2 linked regions of the Methylomagnum ishizawai genome follow. The protein of the gene in region 1 interacts with the protein of each later gene in a pairwise test. Links are inferred from orthologs where the notes say so. Each region holds a gene or a part of one and is shown in the gene's direction. Other genes may lie near its edges. The genes, in order: epsG and minD.

Region 1 (15,640 bases):
CTACCCGGTGGGAATGCAGTATTTACCAGAGGGGGTTCTTATAAACAGCCCGATTCCCTATCTACGCCGCGTAACTAAGGAAAGCTACGTACACCCAGCTGGGCAAGATTTACGTATCCTAAACTGGCTGATATTGCTTGTGTGACGATCTGTAGGCAGACGTGAAAATGGAGAACCTAAGGATCGTAAGTCGATCCATAAGGTTCCAGGCCAATACGGAATCGTCCAAGTGATGGTGACAAGGATGGTGTTTTTTCATTCCAGCATGGAAGGTATACGGCGATGAAGGAATTATATTTTATCGCTTTGAGTGCTGCACTGTGGTCCGGCCTTTTATCCTGCACAGCGGGAGCGGCCATTAATTCGGTCACGGTCAAGGATATCAACCGCAACGTATTGCAATCCAGTGTTTCTATCAACGATTCGTTTACCATCAGCACCCCGCTGGATCATGGTAATTTCGTGGAATTCCAAGACAATATCGCAGGGGGCGGCGGTTTCACTAAGGATATTGTTTTTTTTCTGTCCGATTCGGCGTTCGGATGCGGGTTTTTGACCAGCTTTCAAACCGTGGCCGGATTGGATTTGAACCTGACGGGCAGTTCCGCCCTCAAGCCTTTCAAACCTGTCCGCCATGCTTATACCTTCGCCGGGCTTACCAGCGGTATCACCTATACGCTGGTCGCCAGCGGTAACGCCATCGACCCGCACACCGGCTTCGCGGGATCATTCCAGGTGTTGGCGGTCTCCGAACCCGAAGAATGGGCCATGATGGTGGTGGGCGTCAGCTTGATCGCCTTCCAAATCCGCCGCAAGCATAAGGCTTTGGGGCAAGGACAAGGAACCATTTCCGGTTAGCTGGATTTTGCATATCTGTGTCCGCGAAACTGTTTTGGAATCCAAGAGGTTTGTCTTGGCCGTGCATGGCCCCGAAAGCAAGTTTTGGGCGCCAAAGACCCCCCTGAAAACGGCTTTGCGCTGACATCTATCGATACTCGTTCCCAAACCCGGTTTGGGAATCCGTAATCAATATGCGTGGCCTGTATCTTGGGAAATAGGCTGCACTGCGTGGCGGATAAACAAGGATGTTGTATCAGATGAAAAAATCAGGGACGCTCTTGCGGAATACCCGCCCGCCGCGTTGGCTCAAAGGCAATCATGGCGCATATACGGAAACCCAGGCCGAACTCGAATGCCTGCCCTCGGCCCGACTGACCAAAGCCCCTTCCCATGGGGCCACCTCGCTGGATTTGCCCGGCGTGATCTTGATTAAATGGCTACTATGCCCGGTGGTGGTTAGCTTGGGCTTGGCCTTGGTCGCTCTAGGCTATGGACATGCGCTGGACCAACCCTATGTGATTCTCGGAGTCCTGGGGTTTCTGGTATCGGCCCAAGTGTTCGACGAAATCAACTTATACCGCGACCGTGCCCGGTTTCCTTACTTCGAGGCGATCAATTCTATTCTGTGGAATTGGTGCGTGGTGTTCGGGGTTTTACTTTTGGTGGGCTATGCCACTAAAACTGCGGGCATGTTTTCCCATGGAATCATTTTCACCTGGTTCGTGATGGTGCCCGTCGCATTGCTGGGTTCGCAACTTTTGGCGCGTAACGCCCTGCGCTCGGTGGCGAACCGCACCAAAGCCCGCAAAGCCGTGATTATCGCCGCCAACCCATTGGGCTTGGCGCTGCATAAGAAAGTCACCGAGGATGCTTATCTAGGTATCCGGGTCGTGGGTTTTTTCGACGACCGCCAAGCTTGGCGCTTGCCCGAAAATATGGAAGACCGGTTATTGGGCCGGGTGGCGGAAACCGCTGATTATGTCCGCAAACATGGGATCGATTTGATCTATATCGCCCTGCCCATGTCTTTACAGCCACGGGTACAGCAGTTACTAGAATCTTTGCGCGATACCACGGCTTCGGTGTTCTTCGTGCCAGATATTTTTATCTTCGATTTGATCCAGGCGCGGTTTTCACAGGTCAATGGAATGCCTGTCGTGGCGATTTGCGATACTCCTTTTTATGGCCTACGTGGACTCATTAAACGGGGTTTCGATATCGTTGGCTCCTTGGCGATTTTGCTGGTGATTTCGCCGGTTTTGCTCTTGGTCGCGCTGGGGGTGAAATTGGATTCACCAGGGCCGGTTTTATTCCGCCAGCGGCGCTATGGCTTGGACGGGGAAGAGGTCATTGTTTACAAATTCCGTTCGATGACCGTGACCGAGGATGGCGCCGCGAATTATACCCAGGTCACGCAGAATGATAACCGGGTAACGGTGTTCGGGAAGTTCATCCGTAAAACCTCACTGGACGAGTTGCCGCAGTTCATCAATGTCTTACAGGGCCGTATGAGTTTGGTGGGACCGAGGCCACACGCCATCGCGGTGAACGAGCAATACCGCAAGCAAATCCTGGGTTATATGATCCGCCATAAAGTCAAGCCGGGAATTACTGGCTGGGCGCAGGTCAATGGATTCCGCGGCGGTGACGACTTGGAACATATGCGCGGGCGCATCGAATGCGATTTGGAATATCTCAGGAATTGGTCTTTGGGCCTGGATTGCTGGATTATCCTAAAGACTGTGAAGGTCTTGTTCGGGGATAAACATGCTTATTAAAGCGGAATTTCCAGGGGTCCAAAGTTTGCCATGGAAGGCTTTTGATGTTTGGGTCAAAGCAGGCTTTGGATTCAGACTGGGATTTATGTCACTTGGATGGTAAGGATTCGACGGAGCGAGACCAAAGGAATGACTAAGGTATTGATCAGGATCATCCTGGTATTTATCAGTCTTGCGCTCGCGGGTTGCGGTGGCTCTGAGGCCAAGCATTCTTCCCAGGTTGTGGCACGGGTGAACCATGCGGAAATCACCGTCCATCAGTTGAATAGCTTCCTGGCACATACTAGGGTCAAAACCGGGGAAACTCCACGGGAGGCTAGCCGCGATGCCTTGGAGACCTTGATCGAACAGGAGTTATTAGTCCAACAAGCGATGCGGGAGGATTTAGAGCGCGATCCTAAAATTATGCTTGCTATCGAGGACGCCAAGCGCCGGATATTGGCCTTGGCTTATCTGGAGCGCAAGGTTTTGCCCAAAGTTCCGCCCACGCCCGAAGACACCGCGGCTTTCTATCGCGAGCATTCCGAACTTTTTTCCCAACGCAAGCTATACCGCTTGCAGGCGTTCTCCATACCCGCCGACCGATTCGACCCAGGACTCCAAAAACTATTGGATCTGATACAAACCCCGCAGGCAACCGCCAATATTTTGCAAGCGCAAATGATCGACTACCAAACCGAATGGCTGCAATGGAGCGCGGAACAGGCACCCTTGGAACTATTGCCACGATTGGTCGGTATGAAACCAGGCGATATTGCTTCCATACAGCGGGGTAAAACCGTATTGCTCCTGCAATTGGAAGCGGCTCTATTAGCGCCGGTGGACGAAGAGAAAGCCAAGCCCGCCATCGAGGCTTATTTGTCCAGCGTCCGCAATGTGGAAGTCAGCCGTATACATTTGAACCGTCTATGGCAGGTGGCGGAAATTCATTATCAAGGCGAGTTCGCCGGGTATGAGCCCGAGACAATGCAACGGTCCAACGCTGGGCAAAATGAATTGACCTCGTCCGATGGGCGGCATCTACAAAAGGGGATCGATGGCTTATGAACAAAGAGATATCTATCGTTTCCACGCTCGGCATGGGAACGATCTTGCGGTGGTGGGTGGTTTTCTGGCTATTGCTTGGGGGTTATGGAGTGGCCGGGGCCGAGGATTATTTATTGGGGCCGGGTGATTTCGTGAAAATCACGGTATTCGATTATCCAGACCTCGCGGTCGAAACCCGCGTCAGCGCGTCGGGCGGGATTACCTTCCCTTTGGTGGGAGAGGTATTGGTTGGCGGTAAAAGCCCCAGGCAGGCGGAAACCCTCCTGGCCCAGAAACTCACCGAACAGGGTTTTATCAAGCAACCCCATGTGAATCTGGTGGTGACCGAATTCGCCAGCCAGCAGGTTTCGGTGATGGGTTCGGTGAGCAAGCCCGGCCAGTATGCCTTGGAGCGGGCCAGTACCTTGTCGCAGGTCTTGGCGGCGGCGGGCGGGGTGTCCAGCGAGGGCGGCGAGGTGGCGGTCTTGGTGCGGACCGCCGGGGGCGGCAATCAGCATCGGGAAATCGATCTGCGTGCCTTGTTCGCGGGCGATGTCTCCAAGGATATTGGGATGACGGGCGGCGATCTGGTGTACGTGCCCAAGGCCCAGACCTTTTATATCTATGGCGAAGTGCAGCATCCGGGCGTGTTCCGTTTGGAGCGCGATATCAATATCGCCCAGGCCATTTCCATCGGCGGCGGGCTGACGGCGCGGGGCACCGACGACGGCGTCGAGGTGAAGCGCCGCGGTGGCCAGGGCGAATTATTGACGGAGACGGCCGAACTCGGGGATTTGGTGCGCCCCGACGATGTGATCTATGTGCGCGAAAGCTGGTTCTAGGAGCCGTCCATGACCTATACCCAAATGTTTTTGATCCTGGCGGCGCGGTGGCGGGCGGTGCTGGCGGTGTTTCTGGGCGTGGTGGGGTTGGTCGCCGGCCTCAGTTGGGCGCTGCCCAAGACCTATACCGCCCGGGCCTCGGTGTTGGTCGATTTCAAGGGCGTGGACCCCATCACCGGGATGATCCTGCCGGGGCAGTTGCTGACCGGCTATCTGGCGACCCAGGTCGATATCATCACCAGCCACGCCGTGGCGCTGCGGGTGGTCGATAGCCTCAAACTGACCGAGGTTCCCGAACTGGTCGAGAAATTCGACCAGGAAACCGAGGGCCGGGGCAGCGTGCGCGATTGGGTGGCGGACCGCTTGGTGAAGTACCTGGACGCGAGGCCGGGCCGCGATAGCAGCGTCATCGCCATCGAGTTTTCCAGCACCGACCCGGACTTCGCCGCCGGGGTCGCCAATGCCTTCGCCCGCGCCTATATCCAGACCAACCTGGATTTGCGGGTCGATCCGGCCCGCACCCAGGCCTCGTGGTTCGAGGACCAGATCAAGAATCTGCGCGGCCAGGTGGAAGCGGCCCGGCAACGGCTGTCGGAATACCAGCGCCGCACCGGCATCGTGGCTTCCGACGAAAAGCTCGACGTGGAAAACGCCCGGCTGGCCGAACTCTCCAGCCAATGGGTGATCGCCCAGACCCAGACCTACGATATCCAGACCCGCCAGCGCCAAGTCGCCGAGGCCGAGGCCAAGGGCCGCTTGGAAGAATTGCCCGATATCCAGGGCAACGCCTTGATCCAGAACCTCAAGCACGCCCTGGCCCAATCCGAGGCCAAACTGGCCGAGACCGCCGATCAACTCGGCCCCAAGCATCCGGTCCACCAAAGCGCCCGCGCCGAGCGCGACAGCCTCAAGCGCAAGATCGCCGCCGAAATCCAGAATGTGAAAGGTTCCCTAGCCCACGCGGCGGCCCAGGCCCAGCAGCGCGAAACCCAGATCGAACACGCCCTGGACCGCCAGAAAAACCGCGTCCTCGAACTGAAGGAAGGACGCGACCGCGCCATGGTGCTGACCCACGAAGTCGAGAACGCCGAACGTGCCTACGACAGCGCCCGCCAGCGCACCGAGCAAATCCGCCTGGAAAGCCAGCGCAGCCAGACCGAGATCGCCGTGCTGAATTCCGCCGTGCCGCCGTTGTGGCCATCCAAGCCGCGCCTGGCGCTGAACCTCGCCATCGGCGTGGTCATGGGCGTCCTGTTCGGCGTGGCCTGCGCCCTGTTGCGTGAGGTCTTCGACCGCCGGGTGCGGGCGGAAGACGATATCGGGCGGGGTTTGGGCGTGCCGGTCCTGGTCAGCATCGCCCCAGGGCGGACGCGGCGTCCCGCGTTGGGCTTCCTCCAAAAACCGGCTTTGCCCCCACGAGGAGGCCCATATCCATGAAGGAATTACACAAGGAATCGCACGCGGAACCCGTCCGCGTCGAGCGCTTGGAGCGCCGGGCCGGCTTCCCGCAAGCGCTGGCCAGCAAGCCCATCGGCAAACTGTTGGCCGAAACCGGCAAGATCGGTTTCCTGGATATCGACGCCATCGAGCGCCGCCAGCAGGAGCGGGGTTTGCGCTTCGGCGAGGCCGCCGTGAGCCTGGGTCTGGTCGAGAACGCCGATGTGGAAATCGCCCTGGCCCGGCAGTTTGATTATGCCTATTTCGTGCCCGGCCAGCCCGAGGCCCAGGCGTTCAGCCCCGAACTGACCCTGGCCCATGCGCCGTTCGGCGACCGCGCCGAGGTGTTCCGGCGTTTGCGCAGCCAATTGAATTTGCGGCTGTTCGGCTTGGAAGATGCCACTGCCTTGGCGGTGGCCGGCCTGGACCGGGGCGATGGTTGCAGCTATGTCGCCGCCAATCTCGCCGTGGCTTTCGCCCAATTGGGCGTGCGGACCTTGTTGATGGACGCCAATCTGCGCGAGCCGCGGCAGCACCGCATTTTCGGGCTGGCCCAGCGTCAAGGCTTGGCGGATGTTTTGGCCGGACGCCGCGGCACCGAAGTCATCGCCGAGATCGGGGCTTTCGGTGGCCTTTCCGTCCTGCCCGCCGGGACCGTGCCGCCCAATCCGCAGGAATTGCTGGACCGGCCCGCCTTCGCGGCCTTGTTGCGCGAGTGCGGGCGGATTTACGCGGTGGTGATCGTGGATACCCCCGCCGCCAACCGCTATGCCGATACCCAGATCATCGCGGCCAATACCAAGAATGTATTGCTGGTGGTCAGGAAAAACCAAACCCGGATGAAGGATTTGGAGGCGGTGAAAACCCATCTCATCGATGCCAGGGTGGAATGGGTCGCGGCGGTGTTCAACGATATCTGAAACCCGGAACCTACTGGCCGGGAGTGGAGTATGGGCGGATAATTTTTGGAGGCCATCCCATGTCCAAGCAGGGAAAGCGATTGTTATGGATAGTGCTAGGCTTCGTGTTATGGATGGGCTTGGAAAGCGCGATGGCGGCGGATTGGGGCGCGGTATTGCCTCCGCCCGGCGGCGATTTCCAGCCCGCTGCCACGCCTTTCCGCGAGACTTTATGCCTGGGCGTGAAGTTCAGCCAAGGCGAACCGCTTGCCAGCTTATCGAATCTCTCCGAGTTGGGCGTGCGCTGGGTACGGGATAATGTCGGCTGGTCCATTATGGAGCCCACCGCTGGACAGTTTTTAAGCCACTTCCCCAACGACTTCCAGCAACGCCTGGACTATTATAAGGCACATGGCATCGGCGTGGTTTTCATGCTCGCTTATGGCAATCAGAAAGCCTATCCCAATACCCCAGAAAATCCTACCCACTCGGTGAATGCATCGGGTTTCTCCCGTTATGCCGCCCAGGTGGCGGGCTTGATGAAAGCCTCCGGGGTACCTTTCGTCCTGGAAATATGGAACGAACCCCATAACGACGCGATACTGCAAAAATTCGGGGGTCATTGGCAGGGTAAAGCGCCTTCGCCTTGGGTGGATCAATATATCAAGATCACCCAGGAATCGGTGCGCGCGGTCAAGGCTATCGACCCTGCCATCAAGCTGTTGACCGATGACGATATGTGGATCGTGCATTATTGGTTTCTCGAAGCCGGTCTGCCCAAGGAAATCGCCGGTTTTGCGGTCCATCCTTATAATGCGCCCGCTAATCCAGAATATACCGCCGTCGCCTATGATACCGATTGGACCCGGCCTTTCAACGTGGTTGATCAGGACCGCTCGTTCCGGTCGGCGGTGCGCCGTTTACGCGATCAAGGCAAGGCCAAACTGGGTTATACCCCGGAAATATGGATTACCGAATGGGGCTGGCCATTAGAAGGGGCGAAAGGCAGTATTCCAGAATCCACCTTGGTGGCTTATCTGCCCAGGACTTATATTCTAGCGGCGGCGGCGGGTATCAAGGCGACCTGCTGGTTTTCTTCCTATGATGCGGTCGATGGTCTCATGGGGTTGACCCGCAATAATGGGCAGCACCGGCAAACCTATTTCGCTTATCAAACCATGGCCCGGCAATTGGGCGATATGATTTTGCTGAGCCAACTCGCCGGTGCCGACCATCCCGCCAGCGGGATACAGGGATTCGTATTCACCGGGGCGCGGGGTCGGAAACTGGTGGTTTGGAGCGTGGAAGGCGCGGCGCCTTATCTCAGTGTTCCCGCGAATGAGAAGACCATCGAGGCGGTCGATGTCTTGGGTAAACCCGTGGCTCTCGATACCAGCGTGCAGGGCAGGCGTAGGATTAAGCTGGGGGCCGCCCCGGTTTATATTTCCGGCACCTGGTTGGATGCGCCTTTGGATATTGGCGTGAATTATTAAGCTGATAGGGTGTGGCGACTCATGGAAATCACGGTTTTCGCAATCCCCGTGATTCTCGCGGGACTGCTCGCATCGGGCGAGGGAATTCTCTATGCGCTGATGATTTGCCTTTTATTCGGCGGAACCGCGACCCTGTCGTTTTCCATGCTCGGAGATGCGCCCATCCTGCCCGCTGTTTTACTCATGCCGTTTTTGATATGGAAAGCGATAGCCAACCGTGGAATATCCTTATCGCCCAGGCTGATAACGTATCCAGAACCTGGGTTTTGGTTATTATTGCTGGTGTTATGGGAAGTGCTGAGCGCCATAGGGTTGCCCCGCTTGTTCTCTGGTGAAACTTATGTGTTTAGCACCAATCGCGGTGTGATCGGCGGCGTGGCCTTGATGCCACTCAAACCGCTTTCGACCAACCTCACCCAATCCATCTATGCCTTGCTCGGTTTGGCGTGTTTCCTCTCGGTGCGTAGCTTGCTGGATTCCGAGCGGCGCATGGCGGGGATGCGCGATGCGGTGTTATTGCTCGCGATGCTGAATATCTGGGCCGGGGTATTGCAGTTGGCGGAGAATAACCTGGGTTTTCCCAGTGTATTGAACCTATTCCGCAATGCGAGCTATGCCACGTTCACTGGCGGCGAGGTCGGAGGTTTATTGCGTATTTATGGTACGTTCCCGGAAACCTCGGCATTTTCATCGTTTACCCTGGCTTTGTTCGCGTTCACGGCCAGCCTGTGCCGGGATGGGGTGCGCGGGGTTTATAGCGGTATCGTGGCTTTGGCGTCCTTGGGCTTGTTATTGATGACGACTTCTTCGACCGCTTATGCGGGCTTACTGATTTATGGAACCCTCGCCACGGCGGTGGCCTTGGCCCAGGCCTATTGGCATAGGCAGGCTTTGTATTTGGGACCGACCACGCTGATGGTGGGGGTGGTGGTTTTGGCTGGGTGTTTCCTGGCGTTGAGCCAGCCGCGAATCTTCAGCCGTATCTTTGAATTCTTCGATTTGACCCTGGTGAATAAACTGGATAGTGCCTCGGGCCGGGAAAGAAGTTTATGGAACCAGCAAGCTTGGGTTAATTTTATCGATACCTATGGGCTAGGGATAGGCTTTGGCAGTGCGCGGGCCTCTAGTTTTCCCATGGCGTTGTTATCGAATATCGGAGTGATTGGCGTCGGGTTGTTTACGCTGTTTTGCTCGCGGTTATTCGCCGTGCCGGTCTTCGTGGAGTCCGCCACGGTCGCGGCGGTGGCCAGGGCGGCGCGGCATGGTCTGATGGCGGTGCTGGTGGCGGGGGCGATTTCCGGGACCATGGCCGATCCTGGGATGGTTTTCTATACCCTATCCGCCGTGGCGGCGGCGGGTGGGGTCTGCCGAAAACCGCAATGGGAATCCGCCCGGGACGGGGCTGGTTTCAAGCCACGCCAATATCCCGATAGCCATTCCTGGCGTGGGCATCCAGGCAAGGTTTGAACCATACGCAGTTTCTCATATAGCCGACCCCAGCAGGAGCGCTGGATAATACCTACACTATTAGTCGGATAATAGCGTCAGGGCCGTTTTGGCTTATTCGTCTGACACGACAGGGATGTGATCGATATGCGGGATCAGGGATATTATCCGGTCCGGGCGCTGGCCCTTGGGGTTTGATTATGAGTCAGCACGGGATCGCTTATCTATCGCCCCGGCAAACGGTGTTTATCAATGGCCGTTTCCTGGGGCAGCGGGTGACGGGAATACAACGGTATGCCCGCGAAGTATTGGCGGAGTTGGATTCCCTATTGGCCCATGGCGAAGGCGATGGCCTGAGTTGTCGGCTGCTCGCGCCCAAAGGGGTCGATTTACCCGAGTTGCGGGCGATTCCCGCCGAACAATTCGGGTATTTCCGGGGCCATTTGTGGGAGCAATTCGATTTGCCTTGGCGGGTCGGGCGCGGTTTTTTGTTCAGCTTCGGCGCGACCGGGCCGGTGTTGAAGCGGCGGCAGTCCATCACCGTCCACGATACTTCGGTGCGGCGGATTCCCGAATCCTTCGGCTGGCGTTTCCGGCTCTGGCACGAGGTTTTGCTGCGCTCCATCACCCGGCGCTCGCCGCTCACCATCACCGTGTCCCGCTTCAGCGCGGAGGAAATCGCCCAGTGCTTCGGCGTGGCGGAGGACCGGCTCAGGATCGCCACCGAGGGCTGGCAGCATTTGAGCCGCATCGAGGCGGACGACGCCGTCCTCGACCATTACGGGCTGGGGACCGATCCCTACGCGCTGGCGGTCAGCAGCCCGACGCCCAACAAGAATTTCGCCACCATCGCCGAGGCCATCCGGCTCCTGGGCGACGCCGCCCCGCCTTGCGTCGCCGCCGGGATGGCCGACCCTGGCGTGTTCCGTAGCGCCGCGGCCCATCCCGAGGCGATCAAACGGGTGGGTTATGTCTCCGACGCGGCCTTGAAGGCGCTGTACCGTAAGGCGGGCTGTTTCATCTTCCCTTCGTTCTACGAGGGTTTCGGGATTCCGCCGCTGGAAGCCATGGCCTGCGGCTGTCCGGTGCTGGCCTCGACCGCCCCGGCGGTGCGCGAGGTCTGCGGCGAGGCCGCGTTGTATTTCGATCCCAAGCGTCCCGATCAACTGGCCGGGCAAATCCGGGCGGTGTTCGCCGACGCCGGGCTGCGCCAGCGCTTGTCCATGGCCGGTTTGGCGCGGGCCAAGCGCTATTCCTGGAAGGAAAGCGCCCGGCTGAATCTGGCATTCATGCAGGAGGCTTTGTGCAAAACTTGAGCGGCAGCCCACGGCGCTTGCAATTGCAAGCCCCATCCCCCGACAGCCCGTCGCTACCACATGCCGCCACCGGGCCGTTGCGGGTCGCCGTGGTCCATGAATGGCTGGTGAGCCGGGCGGGTTCGGAAAAAGTGCTGGAGCAAATCCTCAAGGTCTATCCGCAGGCCGATTTGTTCGCCCTGGTGGATTTCCTGGACGAGGGCGAGCGGGCGTTCCTGGAGGGGCGCCAGGCCCGGACCAGCTTCATCCAGCGCCTGCCCAGGGCGCGGACCTGTTACCGTCATTATCTGCCCTTGATGCCGCTGGCGGTCGAGCAATTCGATGTGTCGGATTACGACCTGGTGATTTCCTCCAGCCACGCGGTGGCCAAGGGGGTGATTACCGGGCCGGACCAAATCCATATCAGCTATGTGCATACACCGATCCGTTACGCCTGGGATTTGCAGCACCAATACCTGCGCGAATCCCGGTTGGAAACCGGCTGGAAATCCTGGGCCGCGCGGGCTTGCCTGCATTATCTGCGGCTCTGGGATACCCGTACCGCCCATGGGGTGGATGGTTTTATCGCCAATTCGGCCTATGTCGCCCGACGGATACGGAAAGTCTATGGCCGCACGGCCAGCGTGGTGTATCCGCCGGTGGATACCGGGACTTTCCAGCTACGCCGGGATAAGGAGAATTTCTATCTCGCCGCCGGGCGCTACGTGGCCTACAAACGCATGCCCTTGATCGCCGAAGCCTTCGCCGCCATGCCCGATAAGCGCCTGGTCATGATCGGCGAGGGCGCGGAATTGGACCGGGTGCGGTTCCTGGCGCGGCGGGCCGCCAATATCGAGGTGCTGGGTTATCAGCCCGGCGCGGTGCTGGCCGACACCATGGCGCGGGCCAAGGCGCTGGTGTTCGCGGCGGAAGAGGATTTCGGCATCACCCCGGTCGAGGCCCAGGCTTGCGGCACGCCGGTGATCGCCTACGGCGCGGGCGGCGTGCTGGAAAGCGTGGTGGCCGATCCCGACCCCGAGCGGGGCACCGGCTGGTTTTTCCCGCGGCAGACGGCGGCGTCCCTATGCCAAGCCGTGCGCGAGTTCGAGTCCATGGGCGGCTTCAGGCCGGAAGTCTGCCGCGCCAATGCCGAGCGCTTTTCCCAGGAGAACTTCAGGCAAGCCTTGGCCGATGCCGTGGGGCAGGTCTTGGCGCGGCAGTCCGACCATCCCCTGCTGGCGCGGTTGGGATTATGCCCCTGAGTTTCCAGGCGCCGTCATGAAGCGCGGCCAGCGGTCTTCCGCCAGGAATCGGCGCGGGAAGAAGCGCCGCCGCGCCGCCCGGTTGGAGCCGGCCAGCCCACCGCTCGCGGCGCGGCAGGAAAAACCCCTATCGACCCGGCATTCCTTGGGGTTTGTCTATATCGCCCATGTGTTCCGCTATATCTATGGGCTGATTCTGATTCCCTATTATGGCCGGGTTTTGGGGCCGGAGGAATATGGCAAGGTTTTGGCGGCTTCGGCCTTATTCCAGGTGATATGGCTGTGTGTCGAATATGGTTGCTCGGTCGCGGGGGTGCGCGATCTGGCCGGAACCACCGACCGTTCCGGTATCGCGGCCCAGGTCGGACGGCAAACCATGGCCCGCGTCATCATGATTCCCCTGGCTATCGCCATCGGCGTGGGCGGGGCTTGGCTGTCCCCGGTATTGCGGACCGAGCCGGAATTGATGGCCTACGCCATCGCCATCGGCATCAATTCTGGATTCAATCTGGGATGGTATTTCCAGGGCACTTTGCAATTCCGCACCCAAGCCTTGTTGGAAGTGTTCGGATTCGCGCTCAGCCTGGGGTTTATCTTGCTGATGGTGCGGGACCGGGAAGAGGGCGCGCGGGTTTTGGAGGCGCTGTTATTATCCGGCTTAATAATCAATGGTGTCGCCTATGCCTTGGTCACCCGCCAAATCAATTTGAAGTATCTCAGCTTAGCAGGTGCCTGCCGACTGATATGGGATTCCACGGCTTTATTCGCTTCCCGTGGTTTAAGAGTCATGATGGCGAATGCTTCCACTTATCTCTTGAGTTTATTCGCGTCCGCTGCCCAGGTTGGTTATTACGGGCCCGCCGAGCGCTTTTCCAGTGTTGGCTTGAGTTTCATGCAGCCGGTAGGCCAGGTATTGATAGGTACGGTGACACGGCATCTCAGCTCCAGCGAAAATGAATGGGAGGCTTATCGCTTGATGCGCAATGGAATACTGTTCATGCTTGGATTCGGAGGTTTGGCCTTGCTCGCTGCCGTCGGGTTATCGGCTTGGATTATACCGTTGATCCTGGGGCCGGGTTTCGAGCAAACTATCCTGATTATGCAGATATTCGGGTTTATGTTCCCCTTCGCCGCGTTCAACCAAGCGGTTTCCAGCTACGTCCTGATACCTTTGCGTAAAGATGCCTACATCATCAAGGCCACCGCGGTATGCGCGGTATCGAGCATCGCCACGGTATTGGCGAGCGCCTTATTCGGCGAAGTGGGCGGCTCCACGATGGCGGGGGCGCGGGTGGTCGCCGAGGTAGTGACTACCTGTTTCCTGGCGATGGTTTTGATGAAGTTGGACTTGGGTCGGAAGATATTCATGGAGAACCCGGATGAAATTAGTCGTGGGCATAGCGACTGCGGGTCGCCGCGAGCAACTGACACAAACCCTATTTCAACTCGCTAAGCAAACCCGGCTACCGGATGCCCTGGTGATTTGTCCAGCGGAGGTCTCGGATTACGATCCAGCCGTGGCCGGCATCCTGCCGTTCCCGGTGCTAAGCGTGGCCGCGCCACGGGGTTCGTCGTCCCAGCGCAATGCGATTATTGCCGCCTGCGCTGATGCCGATATTATGGTGTTTTTCGACGATGACTATTATCCCAACCCCGATTACCTTGCCGAGGCTGAAAAGCTATTGCAGTTACAGAATATTGTGGTGGCACGGGGATATTTATTGGCGGACGGCATCGGTGGGCCAGGTATCGAGCAGGAACAGGCTTTGCGTCTGATCGCGGATAGGAAGCCATTGCCACCCTGGGATTCCGCAATTAAGACAACTTATGGAGGTTATGGCTGCAATATGGTTATCAAGATGGCCACGGTGCGGCAGCATGGGATAAGGTTCGACGAGAATTTGCCTTTATACGGTTGGCAGGAAGATATAGATTTCAGCCGCGCTTTGGCCGCTTATGGGCGTGTCGTGATTTGTCTGCGGATGACCGGGGTTCATCTTGGCACCAAGCGGGGCCGCACTTCCGGCCTGAGATTCGGGTATTCCCAGATCGCCAACCCGGTTTACCTATGCAAAAAAGGCACGATGTCACCGGGATACGCGGGTTGGATGGTGCTAAAAAACCTATTGGCGAATATCCTTAAATCCTTGTGGCCGGAACCTTGGGTGGATCGGCGTGGTAGGTTGAAAGGGAATATCAGGGCTTTGGGCGATTTGGCACGGGGTCGGATGGACCCACGCCGAATCTTATGCATGGAATAGCGGGCGGAGAAATAGCGTATGGAAACCAGCGGAAAGGCATGGCTAGCGCGGACCAGGGTACTCGAAATCGATGGTTTGCGGGCTATCGCCATGACCATGGTGATCGCCCAGCATTGCGGATTATTACCGTTTGGCTGGATGGGGGTTTGGCTGTTTTATGCGATTTCTGGTTATGTCATCACCCGTGGCTTCGTCGCCGAAGAAAAAATCGAACAGGATATCCGTAGGCGCTATGCCCATTTTATGCTGCGGCGTTTCTTTCGGATCGTGCCGATATATTTTATTTATATCATCATTAATATAGTCTTATTATCGGCTTTAAGCCAGTCCGAGCCGCTCCAAGATTTGCCTTATCTCGCCAGCTTCACCTTCAATTGGCAGATGATATTCGGTTACGTGCCGGGCAGTGGAGCAGGTACTTGGAGCGCTTTCGGACATCTTTGGACGCTGAGCGTCGAAGAACAATTTTATTTGCTATTTCCCATTATTGCCCTGGTCGTGCCGGTTCATTCTCGTTTGCCAATTACGGTTTTTTTTATTATATCTGGTCCTATTATTCGTTATTTTTATTCCTCGGTAATAACCCCTATTAATCCTGATTCAGGTTGGGCCGCGTTCGCCGTGTACGCTTCATCCATTTGTCACTTCGATGCTTTTTTGCTGGGTTCGCTGATCGCCAGGGTAGAGCCGAAGTTGCACGGCAATCATCGTTTGTCTGATGCGGCTTGGGTGGTCGCTATGATATGCGGTTTGGTTTACGTGGCCGCTTATCTCAATATTAATCGTGAGGCAGGGGCTACAGGTATTAGCGCCTTCCGTAACATCATTTCCGGGATTATCTTCGGCCAACATCGCGAAGTCTTGCTGTATTTGATCGTCAACTTATTCATGGGGGCGGTGCTGATTCATGCGGTTTTGCGGCGTCCCTTATCTGGTTTATTATCGTCGCGTTTACTGGTTTGGGTGGGGAGTATTTCCTATGGTGGTTATTTGTTCCATGCTTTGTTGCTATGGATGATGAAGTATTTTTTAGGTTCGCCAGTCCGGGAATTGCCGATTCC
Region 2 (8,092 bases), 190 kb from region 1 along the record:
GCGCAAAGCATATCGCCTGCGACCCGCCCCGGTCTAACCGCTGGTTTCCCCACCGGCAGGGACCGGGCCTACGGTTACGCGGCGGTAAGCGCGATGATAGAATGCGCCACCGACCCGAACCCACCCCACCGATCCCGCGTATCCCCAGGATGGCCGCGAAAAACTCCGATCCGCAACAACCCTCCGCCGCGCTGGACATCCGGGCGGGTGCCATCACCCTGCCCATCCTCAAGCTTTTCACCGCCGACCTGATCGCCGTCAACGTCCAGCTCGAAGAGAAGCTCCGGCGGGCCCCTGAATTTTTCCGCTACGCCCCGGTGGTCCTCGATCTGGCCGAACTCGATCCTGACCGCGAGAAAATCGATTTCCCGGCCTTGCTCAAGCTGTTGCGGAAACTCGACCTGATGCCGGCCGGTGTGCGCGGTGGCAACCCGGCCCAGCATTCCGCCGCCCAGGCCGCCCAACTGGCGGTGCTGGCCGATGGCAAGGAAACCGCTGCCCCAGCCGCGCCGCGCCCCGCCGCCAAAAGCCCGGAACCCCCGAAATCCCAGCCCGCCACCAAGCTGGTCGAGCAGCCGGTGCGCTCGGGCCAGCGCGTCTATGCCCAGGGCGGCGACCTGATCGTCCGCGCCCAGATCAGCGCCGGGGCCGAGATCATCGCCGATGGCAATATCCACATCTACGGCAGGCTCAAGGGCCGGGCGCTGGCCGGGGTACAGGGCAACCCGGAGGCGCGGATTTTCTGCGCCGACCTACAAGCCGAACTGGTGGGCATCGGCACACAATACAAAATCAGCGAAAACATCGACCCGGCGCTCTGGGGCAAACCGGCCCACATCCATTTGGTGGATAACGCCTTGGTCATCGATCCGCTATAAGCAAAAAATCTTTGGAATCTGGAGAGTTAGGCGTGGCAAGAATTATCGTTGTAACTTCGGGCAAGGGCGGGGTCGGCAAAACCACCACCAGCGCCGCGTTATCCATGGGCTTGGCGCTCAAGGGCCATCGCACCGCCGTGATCGACTTCGATATCGGGCTGAGGAACCTCGACCTCATCATGGGTTGCGAGCGGCGGGTGGTCTACGACTTCGTCAATGTCATCAACCAGGAAGCGAGCCTGAACCAAGCCCTGATCCGCGACAAGCGCTGCGAGAACCTCTATATCCTCCCGGCCTCGCAGACCCGCGACAAGGACGCGCTGACCCAGGACGGCGTCGAGCGGGTGCTGAACGAACTGTCGGAAACCTTCGAGTATGTGGTCTGCGATTCGCCGGCCGGGATCGAGCGCGGCGCCTATCTCTCGATGTATTTCGCCGACGACGCCATCGTCGTGACCAACCCGGAAGTCTCCTCGGTGCGCGACTCCGACCGGATGCTGGGCATCCTCGCCAGCAAGTCGCGCCGCGCCGAACTCGGCCAGGAACCGATCAAGGAATATCTCCTGCTCAGCCGCTATTCGCCGCAGCGGGTGAAGCTCGGCGAGATGCTCAGCGTCGAGGACGTGCAGGAAATCCTCTCGCTCCACCTCCTGGGCGTGATCCCGGAATCTAAGGCGGTGCTGAACGCTTCCAACTCCGGCACCCCGGTCATCCTCGACGAGAAGAGCGATGCCGGGCAGGCTTATTCGGATGTGGTGCGCCGTTATCTCGGCGAGCATGTTCCCCATCGTTTCGTCGAAGAGGAAAAGAAAGGCTTGTTTGGCCGCTTGTTCGGGGGGGGCTGACCATGGGCTTGTTGGATTATTTTCGGAGTTCCAAGCCCACCAGCGCGGCCATCGCCAAGGAGCGCTTGCAGATTCTGGTGGCCCATGAACGCTCGCAGCGCAATAGGCCGGATTATCTGGCCGATTTGCAGCGGGATTTGCTCGAGGTGATCCGTAAATATGTGAACGTGGACCAGGACGCCATCACCGTCACCATGGAACAGGACGATAGCCGCGAAATCCTCGAACTCAACATCATCCTGCCCGAGGAAGCCGAACAAAAGCGCACTCCGCCGCGCCCGCAAGGCAAACTCCCCTAAGCCCCGGCCCGCTCCCAGGGCCGCGGGCGGGGCGCGAGCCGATGGCCGCCCGGCCTGCCTTCCCCGGTCGGTTTGTCCCGGCCCACCTGCTTCAATCCCCCGGATCGCGTCACCGCCCAAGGCGGCGGGTTCCACCCAGCACGAGGACCACCCTAGGATGATCTTGGAAACCTTGAGCGCCATGCGCGACCTGGGCCGTTTGCACGACCTTGCCTCGATCCTGATCCGCTATGGCTTCGGCGACGTGGTGCGGCGGCTGGGGATGGAGCCGGTGTTGGAGCGGGCCGGGCGGGCCTTGCACTGGACCCGCTTCGAGGAACTCTTGCACCTCGACCCGCCGCAGCGGGTGCGCAAGGCGATGGAGGACATGGGACCGACCTTCATCAAATTCGGCCAAATCCTCTCGACGCGGGTGGATTTGTTCACACCGGAATGGATCGCCGAATTCGAGAAGCTGCACGACCGGGTGCCGCCCTTGCCGTTCGAGGCGTTGCGTCCACAGTTGGAGGAAGATTTGGGCGCGGCCCTGTCCCAGGTGTTCGCCCACATCGATCCCAGCCCGCTGGGCACGGCTTCCATCGCCCAGGTGCATCGGGCGGTGTTGCCGGACGGCCAGCAGGTCATCGTCAAAATCCGCCGCCCCGGCATCCGTCCCACCATCGAGGCCGATCTGCGCCTCTTGGAACGCTTGGTGGTCATCATCGAGCGCGAATTCGCCGACGCCCGCCGCTTCCATCCCCAGGAAATCCTGCGTCAGTTCAAGCTTTCGCTGCGCAACGAGCTGGATTTGCTGACCGAGGCCCGCAATACCGAACGCGCCGCCAATAATTTCGCGGGCGACGCCCAGATCGTCGTGCCTAAGGTGTTCTGGGAATATTGCGGCGAGCGCGTCAATGTCCAGGAATACATCGACGGCATTCCGGGCCGCAGCCTCCAAACCCAGCACATCGCCGGTTTGGACCGCAAGCTCGTGGCCCAGCGCGGGGCCGACGCGGTGCTGAAGATGGTGTTGATCGACGGTTTTTTCCATGCCGATCCGCATCCGGGGAATTTCATCTACCTGTCCGGCAACCGGCTGGCCTTCATCGATTTCGGCATGGTGGGTTCCCTGGCCGAAGTCCGCCGCGCCCAGGTGGTGGACCTGCTCAACGCCATCGTGGTGCGCGACGCCCCGGCCATGGTGGATGTGCTGCTGGACTGGACCGACGAGGGCAATCCCAGCACCGAGCGGCTGATTTCCGAGGTCGGCATGTTCATCGACAAATACCACGGCGTGGCGCTGCGGCAATTGCGGCTGGGCGATATCCTGGGCGATATGACTGCCCTGATGCGCGAACACCGGCTGACCCTGCCGCCGGACCTGACCATGCTGTTCAAGGCGCTGATTACCCTGGAAGGCATGGGCCGCCAGATCGACCCCGATTTCGATATCGTGAGCCAGGTCGCGCCGCGCCTGAGCCAGGCCATGTTGGAGCGCCACAAGCCGGAAGTCCTGATGCGCCACGCCCAGCGCAATCTCAGTAGTGTGCTGGCGCTGCTGGGCAGCTTGCCCACCGATATCCGCCGGGTCATGCGCTTGTTGCGGGCCGGGGCGGTGAAGGTGAATGTGGATATGCCGGAACTGGCGCATTTCGGCGGGTTGATGGACCGCGCCGCCAGCCGCTTGACCGTGGGCATGGTGACGGCGTCCTTGATTATCGGCTCGTCCATCGTGATGACCGTCAACGGCGGGCCGCTGCTGTTCGGTTTGCCCGCCCTGGGGGTGTTGGGATTTTCGGCGGCGGGGGTCGGGGGCGTGTGGTTGTTGGCTTCGATGTGGCGGACTTCGCATGGCGATGAGCGCTAGGTGCCGGCCGGAGGCGATGAACTTGGATCGAACCATGCCCCGCTACGATTTACACGCCCATTCCACCGCCTCCGACGGGGCTTACGCGCCCGCCGAATTGGTCCGCCAAGCCGCCCTGGCCGGGATCGAAGTGCTGGCCCTGACCGACCATGATTCCACGGCGGGCGTGGCCGAGGCCCAAAGCGCCGCCGCCGATTTGGCTATCCATATCGTGCCGGCGGTCGAGGTTTCGGTGACTTGGCAGCACAAGACCCTGCACATCGTCGGCCTCAATATCGACCCGGACCATGCGGCTTTGCAGGCGGGTTTGGCCCGGCTGCGGATCGTCCGCGATGAACGCGCCGTGGAAATCGGGTGGCGCTTGGCCAAACATGGCATTCCCGGCGTGTTCGAGGCGGTGTCGGCCCAGGCCGGGACGGGGATGGTGACCCGCACCCATTTCGCCCAATATCTGGCCGGGCAGGGCTTGGCCGGGGATGCGGGCGATGCCTTCAAGCGCTATCTGGGCCACGGCAAGCCGGGTTATGTCGCCACGCAATGGGCCGATCTGGCCGAGGCCATCGCTTGGATACGCGCGGCGGGCGGGGTGGCGGTGGTGGCCCATCCCCGGCGTTATCAGCTCACCGGAAGCTGGCTGCGGCGGCTGCTGGCGGAATTCAAGGCGATGGGCGGGGAGGGGATCGAGGTGGTTTCCGGCGTGGCCGCGCCCAACGATGTGCAGGCCAGCGCTGATCTGGCCCGGCGCTTCGGTTTGCTGGCCTCGGTGGGTTCCGATTTCCACAGCCCCGACCATCATTGGCTCAAACTGGGACGCTTGCCACCTTTGCCCGCCGGGCTGGTGCCGGTGTGGAGCCGCTGGCCCACGGTGGATTCATAAGCAGCACGAGACTTTTCCTATGCCAAGATGCCCCTGGGCCGAACGCACGCCGCTGGAACGGCAATACCACGATCTCGAATGGGGTTCGCCGCTGCACGACGATGGGCGGCTGTTCGAGTTCCTCATCCTGGAAGGGGCGCAAGCCGGCCTGTCCTGGGCCACGATCCTGCGCAAGCGCGAGGCTTACCGGGCCGCGTTCGACCAATTCGACGCCGAGCGCATGGCCCGCTACGACGCGGCCAAAACAGCCGCCTTGCTGGCCGATGCGGGCATCGTCCGCAACCGGCTCAAGATCGAAGCCGCCATCGGCAATGCCCGCGCCTATCTGGCCGTCCGCGAGCAATTCGGCAGCTTCGACGCCTACCTCTGGCGCTTCGTGGACGGGCGGCCGCGCCACAACGCTTTCCAGGACATGGCCGAGATACCGACCCGTTCCCCCGAATCCGACACCATGAGCAAAGACATGAAACAGCGCGGTTTCCGTTTTGTCGGCACCACGATTGGCTATGCCTTCATGCAGGCGGTCGGGATGGTCAACGACCACCTGGTGGATTGCTTCCGCTGGCGGGAGCTCGGCGGTGGTTGAAGTCCATCCCGTAGCCCGGATTCCGCTATCGCTGCATCCGGGCTATGGCCAAAGCTCGGGCATTGACCGGGCGCGTATCGGTTTATCCCCGAGTTTGCTAAATTCCCCCGCACCGAACACCTTGGCGAACGGGGGAAATGTGGCTTTATTCAGATATTTATTGCTGGGCGGGCTGGTCGCGGGCAATGCCGCGGCCCAGGATTTCATCCAGCAAGCGGCGGGCTTGCGGGCACAGGCGGCGCTCTACGAGCATGGCCGGGGCGTCCGGCAGGATTACGCCGCAGCCTACCAGCTCTATTGCAAGGCGGCGCTGTTGGGCGATTCCATGGCGGCGTACAACCTCGGGTGGATGTACTTCAACGGGCGCGGCCTGCCACGCCAGGCCGGATTGGCGGTGGGCTGGTTCAAACGCGCCGCCAAGGCCGGCGATGCCTACGCGGCGCGGATGGTGGCTCATTACGGCACGGTCCAGGCCGCCGAAGACCCGGCCTGCCAGCCCGAGCCGCCGCCCCCGGTGGTGACCGCCACCCTCAAGCGCAAGAATCCCCATCGTGGCGCGGTGGCGGATTGGGTCGAGCGCATCGCCCCGGTCTATTCCATCGATCCCGAGTTGGTGATGGCGGTGATCCAGGCCGAGTCCGGCTTCAATCCTTCGGCGCTCTCGCCCAAGAACGCCCAGGGCTTGATGCAGTTGATCCCGGCCACGGCGGAGCGCTTCGGCGTCAAGGATATTTGGGACCCGGAACAGAACATCCGCGGCGGCACGGCCTATCTGCATTGGCTGCTGCGGCATTTCTCGGGCAAGGTGGAATGGGCCTTGGCCGCCTACAACGCGGGCGAACGCACGGTGGAGCAATACCAGGGTGTGCCGCCCTACAAGGAAACCCAAAGCTATGTGAAGCGCATCCTGGCTTCCTATCAAAAAACCATCCATCCGATCCCGCCGCCCCTGGGTAAATCCTGAAACGCGAAAAACCCCGCCTAGGCGGGGTTTTTCATGCCGGACCGGAAGTGGCGCGGCTTATTTCATCGTCATCGGGGTCATTTTCTTGGCGGCGGTGGCGATATGCTTGCGCTCGGCCTCGGGCAGCGGGATCAAGCCCTTGTCGGCCAGATAGCCTTCCTCGCCGAACGCCTTCTCGCTGGTGAACTCGGTCACATAGGCCTCGATGCCGGGGATCACGCCGACATGGGCTTTCTTCACATAGAAGAACAGCGGGCGGGAAATGGCGTACTTGCCGGAGGCGATATGCTCGTAGCTGGGCGCGACGCCATCGACCGGGGCGGCCAGCAGCTTGTCGGAGTTCTGGTCCAGGAAGCTGTAGCCGAAGATGCCGACGGCGGTGGGGTTGGCTTCCAGTTTCTGCACGATCAGGTTGTCGTTCTCGCCGGCCTCGATGTAGGCACCGTCCTCGCGCACGGTCATGCAGACATTCTTGAACCAGGCGTCGTCGGTTTCCTTCTTGGCCTTGATCCAGGGAATCTGGGCGCAGCCGCCTTCCAGGGCCAGTTCGGCGAAGGCGTCGCGGGTGCCGGAGGTCGGGGGCGGACCCAGGACTTCGATCTTGACGTTCGGGAGCTTGGGGTTGATCTCGTTCCAGGTCTTGTAGGGATTCTCGACCAGGGCGTCGCCGTCCGGCTTGGCGGGGTCGGGCACGCGCTTGGCGAGGGCGAGGTAGAGTTCCTTGCGGGTCAGTTCCAGCTTGTCCTTGGATTTCTTGGACTGGGCGGCGACGATGCCGTCGAAACCGATCTTCACTTCCACGATGTCCTTGACGCCGGCCTTCTGGCAGGTCTCGAACTCGGTCTTCTTCATGGCGCGGGAGGCGTTGGCGATATCGGGATATTGCACGCCGACCCCGCCGCAGAACAGCTTGATGCCGCCGCCGGTGCCGGTGGCTTCGACCTTGGGGGTCTTGAACTTGCCGCCCTTGCCGAATTGTTCGGCGACCACGGTGGCGAAGGGGTAGACGGTCGAGGAGCCGACGATGCTGATGTAATCGCGGCCGGCCTCGGCGGCGTCCGCGCCTTGGGTCAGGGCCAAGCCGGCGGCGAGGGCGCTGGCGATCAGGAGCTTGTTGTTCATGCGAAACCTCGGTGGATTGAAGGGGGGCTGAGTTTATGGGGTGTCGTGGCGGAGGGGAAGCCCGGCGGGGATGCCGCCGGGTGGTTCCGGTTAGAAGTCGAGGCGGACCGCGGTTTCCCAGATATCCGGGCTCAGGCCGTTGAAGCAGCCGATGGTATCGTTCCCGGTCGCGCTGGTGGTGCATTTCCCGGCCGATCCGGTTTGGGTGCCGAAGATATGTACCCAGTTGGTCATGAAGCGGACTTTCGGGGTGAGGTACCAGTTCACGCCCAAGGTTCCAGCGTTGATGGAGCCGCCGTTGATGTGCTTGGTGTTCATGTCCATGGTGTCGTAGCGGGCCGCGATCTCCCATGCGCCCCAACCATCGCCGAACAGGAAGTTGCTGTGGGGGATGACCCGGTTCCAGGTGCCTTTCTTCTCGTCGTAGGGGCGGTTTTCACCGGTCAGGAACCAACCGCCTTGCACGTAGAAGCCTTGTAACAGGTCTTGGTTGGAATAGCCCTGGCCCGCGATCTGGGCTTGCATGTATTCGGCCTCCATATGCACCGGGCCATAGGAACCCGCGAGTTCGGCACCGAACATCGCGACTTCGTCGGCCCTGAAGGAACCCGGCGCGTCCTTGTTGCCCTTGGTCAGGTTGCCGGTGTTGATCCAGGCGGTGCGGTCTATGTCGGT

Evidence for each region.
Region 2: the proteins of epsG (region 1) and minD interact in binary tests that used the Bacillus subtilis proteins (3 or more experiments, as listed by UniProt). The link is inferred for Methylomagnum ishizawai from one-to-one orthologs.

The regions. Positions count from the first base shown.
Region 1 is NZ_FXAM01000001.1:82,087-97,726, reverse strand. What follows is about bases 4,882-7,881. They hold epsG (chain length determinant protein tyrosine kinase EpsG), read left to right. Parts: upstream 4,882-5,919; coding sequence 5,920-6,843; downstream 6,844-7,881. Other genes in these bases: B9N93_RS00440 (cellulase family glycosylhydrolase), read left to right, coding at 6,903-7,881; epsF (chain length determinant protein EpsF), read left to right, coding at 4,882-5,923. In the rest of the region: B9N93_RS25235 (hypothetical protein), read left to right, coding at 553-858; B9N93_RS00465 (undecaprenyl-phosphate glucose phosphotransferase), read left to right, coding at 1,098-2,618; B9N93_RS00460 (EpsD family peptidyl-prolyl cis-trans isomerase), read left to right, coding at 2,715-3,665; polysaccharide export protein EpsE, read left to right, coding at 3,662-4,486; more of epsF, read left to right, coding at 4,496-4,881; more of B9N93_RS00440, read left to right, coding at 7,882-8,315; B9N93_RS24350 (hypothetical protein), read right to left, coding at 8,405-8,623; B9N93_RS00435 (hypothetical protein), read left to right, coding at 8,658-9,782; B9N93_RS00430 (glycosyltransferase family 4 protein), read left to right, coding at 9,962-11,077; B9N93_RS00425 (glycosyltransferase family 4 protein), read left to right, coding at 11,065-12,318; B9N93_RS00420 (lipopolysaccharide biosynthesis protein), read left to right, coding at 12,335-13,771; B9N93_RS00415 (glycosyltransferase family 2 protein), read left to right, coding at 13,698-14,579; B9N93_RS00410 (acyltransferase family protein), read left to right, coding at 14,598-15,640. UniProt on the Bacillus subtilis protein: May be involved in the regulation of capsular polysaccharide biosynthesis. Autophosphorylates in vitro. Phosphorylates and activates in vitro two UDP-glucose dehydrogenases, YwqF and TuaD, as well as the DNA-binding proteins Ssb and SsbB.
Region 2 is NZ_FXAM01000001.1:283,089-291,180, forward strand. The notes cover bases 1-2,816. They hold minD (septum site-determining protein MinD), read left to right. Parts: upstream 1-910; coding sequence 911-1,723; downstream 1,724-2,816. Other genes in these bases: minC (septum site-determining protein MinC), read left to right, coding at 150-878; minE (cell division topological specificity factor MinE), read left to right, coding at 1,726-2,022; B9N93_RS01155 (ABC1 kinase family protein), read left to right, coding at 2,180-2,816. Outside these bases: more of B9N93_RS01155, read left to right, coding at 2,817-3,868; B9N93_RS01160 (PHP domain-containing protein), read left to right, coding at 3,903-4,745; B9N93_RS01165 (DNA-3-methyladenine glycosylase I), read left to right, coding at 4,765-5,331; B9N93_RS01170 (transglycosylase SLT domain-containing protein), read left to right, coding at 5,471-6,295; B9N93_RS01175 (PstS family phosphate ABC transporter substrate-binding protein), read right to left, coding at 6,353-7,417; B9N93_RS01180 (OprO/OprP family phosphate-selective porin), read right to left, coding at 7,508-8,092. UniProt on the Bacillus subtilis protein: ATPase required for the correct placement of the division site. Cell division inhibitors MinC and MinD act in concert to form an inhibitor capable of blocking formation of the polar Z ring septums.